One region of the Fructobacillus sp. ESL1117 genome, then DNA from elsewhere that is predicted to be linked to it. Evidence: predicted binding sites of a transcription regulator. Region 1 holds the regulator's gene; each other region holds the start of a gene.
The links. The regulator LexA, encoded in region 1, represses DNA repair genes until DNA is damaged. The targets are predictions, from matches to a motif close to CNAACANNTGTTNG.
Positions count from the first base shown of each region.

Region 2: the regulator LexA is predicted to act here: its motif matches at 1,343-1,356, upstream of uvrB (excinuclease ABC subunit UvrB).
Region 3: the regulator LexA is predicted to act here: its motif matches at 1,813-1,826, upstream of recA (recombinase RecA).

Region 1 is NZ_CP196385.1:450,006-453,265, forward strand. It holds gene ACSYSH_RS01885 (lysophospholipid acyltransferase family protein) at 1-636, shown strand; gene ACSYSH_RS01890 (YneF family protein) at 647-868, opposite strand; gene lexA (transcriptional repressor LexA) at 1,123-1,758, shown strand; gene ACSYSH_RS01900 (aspartate-semialdehyde dehydrogenase) at 1,870-2,961, opposite strand; gene thrC (threonine synthase) at 3,013-3,260, opposite strand, start outside.
Region 2 is NZ_CP196385.1:763,172-766,431, reverse strand. It holds gene ACSYSH_RS03240 (LTA synthase family protein) at 1-1,307, shown strand, start outside; gene uvrB (excinuclease ABC subunit UvrB) at 1,420-3,260, shown strand, end outside.
Region 3 is NZ_CP196385.1:16,022-19,281, reverse strand. It holds gene ACSYSH_RS00105 (phosphate ABC transporter substrate-binding protein PstS family protein) at 1-451, opposite strand, end outside; gene recA (recombinase RecA) at 629-1,747, opposite strand; gene pgsA (CDP-diacylglycerol--glycerol-3-phosphate 3-phosphatidyltransferase) at 1,875-2,453, opposite strand; gene ACSYSH_RS00090 (helix-turn-helix domain-containing protein) at 2,461-3,260, opposite strand, start outside.

The sequences.
Region 1 (3,260 bases):
ATGTTATTCTATCGCTTTATCCGGGTCTTTACTGTGACCTTTGTGGCCATTATTAATGGTCGCGTTACCTACCTCCACAAGGAGCGCCTACCAAAAAACGAAAATTATGTTTTGGTTGGACCACACCGTTCTTGGTGGGATCCCGTTTGGTATGCCATGGCGGCCTACCCAAAACGTTTCATTTTTATGGCTAAGAAGGAACTTTTCAAAAATCCCGCTTTGCGTGCCTTAATTACTACCTTGGGCGCCTTCCCAGTTGACCGGCGCAATGTTGGGGCCGATACCATCAAACATCCCGTCAACGAGTTAAAGGATGGCCAGCGCTCGCTCATCATGTTCCCAACCGGATCACGGCATTCTCAAAAGTTAAAATCAGGATCAATCCTGATTGCCAAGCTTTCAAAGAAGCCGATTGTCCCAGCAGTATACCAAGGGCCTGTGAAGTTTTCACACCTATTTAAACGCAATAATACCACAATTAATTTTGGTGAACCAATCGCAATTGACCCCAAAGCCCGCTTGACGGACGAAAAAATTGCCGAATACAATCAAAAGATTCAAGAATCCTTTGATGCTTTGGACAAAGAAATTGATCCAAACTGGGTTTACGTTGATCCAAAAGCACAAAAAAAATAAGCCGCTGGGCTTATTTTTTTTGTGCTTTGGCATTTTGCGCCTTCATTTGAGCCATCATCTGATTCAACTTCTTTTGTGATGGCTTCTGGCCCATTGACATCATCATTGATTTCATCATTTCTTCTGAAATCGGTGGGTTCTTCGCCAAGTATGACTTCATCGTAAAGCGGGCCAAGAAGAATCCCCCAACCAAACCAACGACCAAAGCCAAAATTCCAACTAATATAACCATTATTGGTCTCCTTTAACTACGAAAATCTATAAAATATTATAGCATAAAGGTTGGCTTGACAGTATCTTTTTACAAAAACAGTGGAAAACGAGTCGATAACTTGCATAAAACATCCCTTTATCCACTATTTTAAATTTAATCCCCTTTTTGTAATAAAATTTAATATTTCTTAAGCTTTTTTTGCGAACATTTGTTTGCTTTTCGAGTTAAAATTCGCTAAGATAAACATAGTAAATACAGGTAGGAAAGTACATATGGCAAGTTCTGATTCAAAACAAATTCAAGTCTTGAGATTTATTCACGACTATCAAAGTAAAAACGGTTTCCCACCCACTATTCGTGAAATTGGTGAAGCAGTCGGCCTATCTTCTTCTTCGACCATCCACGGTCACATTGCCCGTTTGATTAAAAACGGCTACCTTGAGAAGAAAGGCGAAGGAACCAAGGCTCGGGCGATTGAAGTAACACCAGCCGGTTTTGAAATTCTTGGTATTTCAGCCACTTCGGGCAAGATTCCACTCTTAGGATTAGTGACAGCTGGTCAACCAATTCTAGCAGTCGAACAAGAAGCAACCGAATTCTTCCCCATTCCAGAAAATCTAATTCCCTACGATGGTGATCTCTTTATGCTCAACGTTCGCGGTGAATCAATGATTAATATCGGTATTTTAGATGGCGACAAGGTGATTGTTCGTCGGCAACAAAATGCCGACAACGGTGATATTGTTGTTGCCATGAACGAAGACAACGAGGCCACGGTCAAGCGCTTCTTCCAAGAAGGCGGTCACTACCGCCTGCAACCAGAAAACGATACAATGGCGCCTATTATTTTGGAATCTGTGTCCATTTTGGGAAAAGTCGTCTCCCTTTACCGTGATGCTATTTACTAAAAACAACTTGCTCAAGGCTCTACTACAAAATGTAGTAGAGTTTTTTTAACCCCAAAATAGCAGCACTAAAAAAGCCACCAATTTTTCAGTCGGTGGCTCTATCAAAATTATTTATGCAAAGCTTGATTCCGCGGGGACACGGACCAGGTCCATTTCAACCAATGTTTGGGCAATTTCAACCGTATTCCAGGCAGCGCCCTTCAGCAAATTGTCAGAAACAACCCACAAGTGGAAAGCACCCGGATTTTCCAAATCAGGGCGAATGCGACCAACAAACGTTTCCCGCTTACCTTCAGCCAAAAGAGGTTGAGGGTAGGTTTGTGTGGCTGGGTCATCTTCAATAATCACGTTATCAACGGCACCAATTGCCTGACGAATTTGGTCAGGCGTCACGTTTTCGTCACCAGTATCAATATAGACACTTTCACCATGACCAATCATAACTGGCACGCGAACAGCCGTACCCGTCACCTTAATGTCCTTAGCATTCTTGTCGCCCAAGATAATCTTTTTCGTTTCATGGATCATCTTGTATTCTTCGTGTGTGTAACCTTCCTCTTCGAAGACATCAATTTGTGGCAGCAAGTTAAAGGCCAAGGGGAAATGCTTTTTATCACCCTTCACAGGTAAAACATGGGCTAACTCCGCCATGTTATCTCCCAACAAACGAGCCTGTGCTTCAGCCAAAACTTCGTCCATCGCTGCTTTTCCAGCACCTGAGGCCGCCTGATAAGTCGAAATAATCACCTGGTTCAAGCCAAATTGTCGGTAAACTGGGTCAAGCGCCATCACCAATTGCGTCGTTGAGCAATTAGGGTTAGCAATAATTCCTTGATGCTCCTTTAACGCAGCGGCATTAACTTCTGGGACGACCAATGGCACCTGATCATTCATCCGCCAGTAAGAAGAATTGTCAACAACAACCGCACCAGCTTTAACAGCTGCCGGAGCCAAAGTCTTTGAAGTTGATCCACCAGCAGAGGCCAGCACAAGATCAACATCAGTAAAGGAATCTTCCGTTGCTTCTGCAACGGTTAACTCCTGATTCTTAAAGCTGATTTTTTGACCGGCTGAACGAGCAGAAGCCAAAGCCTTGACCTCACCAACCGGAATCGTTGATTGAGCCAATTGGTCCAAAATTCGACGTCCAACAGCACCCGTTGCACCGAGTACCGCCACATTATAGGCTGTCTTTGCTACCATAAAAAATTCTCTCTTTCTTTTTTAAATGACATAATCATCAACATAAGAAAATCATTCTGTCTTCAAGGCGCTTTCAATTTGCCTTTGAATATCAGCTGCCTGAATAAAGGTCTGATGACGAATAGGTCGCTGGAATAAATTCTTCACTTGGTCAGGAATGGTCGTTTTGGTTGCTGCTGCCAAAGCAGTTAAGCCCCCTTCTCCTCCAATAACTTCTTCACCCAGTGCTGCAAGAACCGTTTGTGGGAACTTATAAGGGCTAGCAGTTGCAGCCAAAAGGGTTGGGTGGCCATCATCTT
Region 2 (3,260 bases), 310 kb from region 1:
TCATTCACCTTGAGTCTTTCCAGCAATTTTTGATTGATTACAAGGTTGATGGTCGCGAAGTAACACCAAACTTAAACGCCTTCTACCACGATCAAAATACCCTTTCGTTTGATAACTTCTACAACCAAGTTGGACAAGGAAAGACATCTGATGCTGAAATGATGCAGGAAAATTCCTTGTACGGACTTTCAACCGGATCAGCAATGACCAAGTACGGTTCCAGCAATACCTTTGAGGCGACACCGGCCATCCTAGGCCAACAGGGCTACACTTCTGCCGCCTTTCATGGTGATGTGCCAACCTTCTGGAACCGAAACAATACTTATAAGTCCTTTGGCTATAATTATTTCTTCTCAAAGAACTTCTATAAGGATAGCGATAAGCCAAGTTATAACGTTGGTTATGGAATGAAGGATAAGATTTTCTTGAAGGATACTGCTCAGTATATCGAACAGTTACCACAGCCATTCTATGCCAAGTTAATTACGGTGACGAACCACTACCCATATGAAATTGATAAGGAAGATACTGATTTCCCAGCTACAAAGACTGGTGACACTACAGTTGATGGTTATGTTCAAACAGCGCACTATCTTGATCAGGCTTTTGGTGAACTGATGGCTTATCTCAAGCAGGCTGGCTTGTACGATAACTCTGTCTTTGTTTTGTACGGTGACCATTATGGTATTTCTGAAAATCATAAGCCTGCCATTGCGAAATTATTGGGTAAGACTTCTGTTAGCGATTACGACTTGGCCCAATTCCAAAAGGTGCCATTCATGATTCATGCAACTGGCTTGCAGGGTGGAATCAACGATACCTACGGTGGTGAAATCGATATGATGCCAACTTTGATGAACCTTTTGGGGGTTTCAACAGAAGGGATGACCATGTTCGGTCACGATTTGTTGTCAACTCAAAATCCACAAATTGTTGCTTTCCGTGATGGTGATTGGACGACACCAACTTATACAAAGTATAAGAACCAGTACTTCGATAGTAAGACTGGTCAGAAATTGTCAATCGATAATAATCCAGCGTTAAAGGCAACGGCGCAGCGAGTGCAATCATACGTTGATGAATCGCTATCAAATTCGGATAAGGTAATTACAGGTGATTTGCTTCGCTTTGATAAGAACCGTTGGAACTTCCACCAAATTGATAAAAAATCGTACGACTATACGAGGGCCAATACCTTGAAAGCATTGAAGGCGAGTCAGTCGTCGAGTCCAACTTCGATTTTAGCCTTACGTAACGGCCAATCGACTGTAGCAGATTATAAGACTGATGCACCAGAGTTGAAATAAAAAACAAAACAAGAAAACGGACACGTTCAAGTAATAGAACATGTGTTCGTTTTTTGTTATATTTGTTATAATATTCCTGAATGATTTTTTTACCAGGCGAGGAGGATTTATCTTGATTACACCGCAAAAAGATCAAAGCTTTGAAGTCGTTTCAAAGTACCAACCGACTGGTGATCAGCCGAAAGCGATTGATAAACTCGTGAAGGGTTTAAAAAATGGCGTCAAGGAGCAAATTTTGCTCGGGGCAACGGGAACTGGGAAAACATTTACAATTTCCAATGTGATTGCTCAAAACAATAAGCCCACCTTGGTCCTGTCACACAACAAGACCCTGGCTGGTCAGCTCTATTCAGAATTAAAGGAATTCTTCCCACATAATGCGGTTGAATACTTTGTTTCTTATTATGATTACTACCAGCCAGAGGCTTATGTTCCTTCTTCAGATACCTTTATTGAGAAGGATTCCGCGATTAATGACGAAATTGACCAATTGCGTAATTCGGCAACCGCTTCACTTTTTGAGCGTAATGATACGATTGTTGTTGCTTCAGTCTCGTCAATCTTTGGTTTGGGTGACCCGCACCAGTACCAAAACCACGTGATTTCCTTGCGGGTCGGTAACGAATATGGTCGCAATCAATTGATGCGCGACCTGGTTGACATTCAATTTACTCGAAACGATATTGACTTTCAGCGTGGAACTTTCCGGGTGCGCGGCGATGTGATTGAAATTTTCCCGGCCTCCCAGGATGAGCTGGCCATGCGAGTTGAGTTCTTTGGCGATGAAATTGACCGCATTCGACAAATCTCAGCCTTGACGGGTCAAGTTGTTTCTGAACGCGACCATGTGGCGATTTTTCCGGCTAAACACTTTATGACTGATGATGAACGGATGAAGGCAGCCCTGATTGGTATTCGCCAGGAAATGGAAGACCAGGTCAAGAAATTTGAAAAAGAAGGAAAACTTCTTGAAGCCCAAAGGATTAAGCAACGAACCGAATATGACCTCGCCATGTTGAATGAAATGGGCTTTACTTCTGGAATTGAAAATTATTCGCGCTGGATGGACGGACGCAAAGAAGGGGAACCACCATTTACCCTTCTTGACTTCTTTCCCGATGATTTTTTGCTTGTTGTCGATGAAAGTCACGTGACGATGCCACAGGTGCGCGGAATGTACAATGGTGACCGTGCTCGAAAGCAAACTTTGGTTGATTATGGTTTCCGTCTCCCTTCAGCATTAGATAACCGTCCTCTGCAATTACCAGAGTTTGAAAAACATGTTAATCAAATCATTTATATGTCGGCCACGCCAGGTGATTACGAACTTTCTCGGGTACCCAAACGTGACATTGTTGAGCAAATTATCCGGCCAACCGGCTTGCTCGATCCGGAGATTGAAGTCCGCCCAGTGATGGGGCAGATCGACGACTTAGTCGGTGAAATTAACCTGCGGGTAGAGCGCAATGAGCGCGTCTTTATTACAACGCTGACAAAGCGGATGTCAGAGGATTTGACGGACTATTTGAAGGACGTTGGTATTAAAGTAGCTTACCTGCATTCCGATATTAAGACGCTTGAACGAACGGCCATTATCCGTGATTTGCGATTGGGAAAGTACGATGTGCTCGTCGGTATTAACTTGTTACGTGAAGGGATTGATGTCCCCGAAACCTCTTTGGTAGCCATTTTGGATGCTGATAAAGAAGGTTTCTTGCGTAATCCTCGCTCGTTGATTCAAACAATTGGTCGGGCTGCACGAAATGCAAACGGCCACGTGATTATGTATGCCGATAAGGTGACAAGGGCGATGCAGGAGGCGATGGATGAAACGGCTCGTCGTCGTGACATTCAGATGGCTTATAACAAGGAACATGGCATCACGCCACAAACAATTAAAAAAGAAATTCGCGACTTAATTAGTGCAAGCAAGGCGGCTGAAGAAGTTGAAGA
Region 3 (3,260 bases), 430 kb from region 1:
TCTTTCCGCCCAGTTCACTCCAATTTTTAATTTTACCGGTAAAGATATCGGTTAACTGTGCTAGTGTCAAATTTGTGACACCAGCTTGCTTATTAATGATTGGCGCAATTCCAACGATTGCGACTCGATGATCAACTAAATTCTTTGTATCAATCCCCTTCTTTTCTTCAGCGAAGAGATCTGAATTCCCGAGGGAAACAGCCCCTTGCGCTATTTGCGACAGACCCGTACCACTTCCGCCACCTTGAACGGTAATGGAGACACCAGGGTGAGAACGTTGATAGTCCTCCCCAGCGGCTTCAACCAATGGTTGCAGTGCAGTTGAGCCAACTGCAGTAATGGGTGCGGTGTTGGCTTGCTTGTCTCGGTTTTGATAGGCAATTCCCAAGATGATGGCAAGTACAACGACGACAGAGGCCACTATCCATGACCCGCGATGCGATCTTTGCATGATTCCTCTTCTCCCAACTGGGTGCAAAAGATTATCCTACAACAACAAGTGTCCATTCCAAACTAATTTAAATAATTTGTGTGAAAATAAATCATTCACTTCAGTTAAGAACAAACACATTATAACAAAAAAAAGCGTTCTACAACGCTTTTTAATATTAATTTATTATTACTATTTCTAAATAATTGGTTCGTCAGTAAGCCCGTCGTTATCGTGATTTTCTGCACTTTTGCTATCACTTTCATCAGGGCCAGCAGCAACAGCTGGTTCATCGCCAATGCCATAAGCATTCCGCACTTGTGTGTAGATATCTTCCTTCAGAGCAACGTGCTCAGGGTCATCCAAATATTCCTTGGCCTTTTCGCGACCTTGGCCAATTCGTTCCCCATTATAGGCATACCATGCACCAGCCTTATCAATAATATCTTGATCAACAGCCAAATCAAGAATTTCACCAGTTTGTGAGATTCCCTTTCCATACATGATATCCACTTCAGCAACCTTAAAGGGTGGCGCAACCTTATTTTTCACGACCTTGACCTTGGTCAAGTTACCAGTAACATCGGAACCGTCTTTAATTTGAGTTGAACGACGAACCTCTAATCGAATCGTTGAGTAGAACTTCAAAGCTCGGCCACCTGGCGTTGTTTCGGGGTTTCCAAACATTACGCCAACTTTTTCACGGATTTGGTTAATAAAGATAGCAATTGTTCCCGTCCGGTTCAACGTTCCAGCTAGCTTTCGTAAGGCTTGCGACATCAACCGTGCCTGCAAACCAACGTGGGCATCCCCCATCTCACCTTCAATTTCTACACGGGGAACCAGGGCAGCAACGGAATCGACCACGACCATGTCGACGGCGCCAGATTGAACCAAGGCATCAGCAATTTCCAATCCTTGTTCACCAGTATCTGGCTGTGACAACAGCAACTCATCCTTTTTAACACCTAAAGCTTCAGCATACTTTACGTCCAAAGCGTTTTCGGCATCAATATAGGCAGCAGTGCCACCATTTTTTTGAATTTCAGCTACTGCATGCAAAGCAATCGTCGTCTTACCTGATGATTCAGGCCCATAAACTTCAATAATTCGTCCCTTTGGGTAGCCCCCAACTCCTAAGGCAACATCCAATTTGACGGACCCAGAAGGTGAGGTCTCTACCTGCGTTAAGGCATTATCGCCCAACGTCATGATCGAACCTTTTCCAAAGTTTTTTTCAATTTTCTTTAAAGCTTCATTTAAGGCAGCCTGACGGCCATCCTTCTTGTTATCATCGCTTGTCTTTTTTGCAACCATGCTTGATACTCCTTCAATGTCTATCAACAGTGTACGGACTTTTTCAACAAAATGCAAGGGTTTTGCGAACATTTGTTCGCGTTGTTTTTGTCTCTATTTTATTGGACGAAAAAAGCGCTTATAGCGCTTATAATCCGTCTGCAAAAACCGAGCGGCTTTTCCAGAAATATTCAATTCCTGAATAGATTGTAAAGCAAACGGCAATATACAAGAGCACTTGCCCGATTGGGAAGTCAACAAGGGCGAATGGCCAATCCTTCAAGTAAAGGAAGAAAATAGCAAACATCTGGGAAAATGTTTTAATCTTGCCAGGCCAGGCAGCAGCCATGACCGTTCCGTTATTTTCAACAACTAGAGTCCGTAGACCAGTGACCGCTAATTCCCGGATAACAATAACTGCAGTAATCCAGGCAGGAACTTGATGAAAAGCAGTCAGGTAAATCAAAGCAGTCATAACCAGAAGTTTATCAGCTAACGGATCAAAGAATTTACCGAAATTCGTAACCAAGTGCTTACGACGAGCAATTTGCCCATCTAAGAAATCAGTAATGCAAGCCACGGCAAAGACGATTGCTGCCAAGACCCATGAAAGGGTCAGGCCTATCTCAGCATTCAAAATTGTTGAACCCTTTGAGTAAATCAAAAGGAACATGAAAACTGGAATCAAGATGATTCGAAAGACCGTTAGTTTATTTGGTAGGTTCATTTTGTTCTCACTTATTCAAATTCAAGACAACGTTCCAGGTCGTTGGAGCTGGATTGGTTGGCAAGTTTGGCAAATCAATGTGTTGGTTGTTAATCGTTAAGTTCACGTGGCTCACTTGTGAAACTTGAATATTGACAATAGCCGTATTGGCTGGCACTTCAACACTTTTTTCATCAGTTTGATTCAACCAAGCGTTGTATAAGACCTTACCGGTTCCGTCAGTTACCTTAAACATCGAACCACCATTTTGACCTTTGGCTACAATAGTATGCGTATTAGCCAGTTGCCCACCTACAGTATAGGTGGTCGTCAACTGGGCGGTATTGGTGGTTGCAGTCCCGAGGTTAATGCCACTGTTCGCACTTGAGGAGGATACCATTGCTGACGATGATGACTGTGGTACCGATGACGATGCAACCTCAACTTGGTTACCACCGTTAGACGAATTGGAACCTGAACTGGCCCGTGTAACCACAAACCAAGCAACCAACAAAACGGCAACAACGATAATTGCAAGCCAAATTCTTGGAATAAAGCCACGGAAACGTGACTTAAAGGCCTCTGAATTATTAACCCCAGCTCGAACGACGCCATCTTCATCACGGTGTGCATGGGATAAATCACTAATTACCTGTGGATCAAATTCAACTTCATCAAAAAGTTCATCCGGGTTTAAACCAACAGCTGCTGCAAATTGCTTAGCAAATGCCCGAGCATAAAATTGACCAGGTAAAACATCCTGGTCACCATCTTCAATTGCTTGTAAGAAGCGAGGTTGAATTTTGGTCATCTCGGCCAACTGGTCGA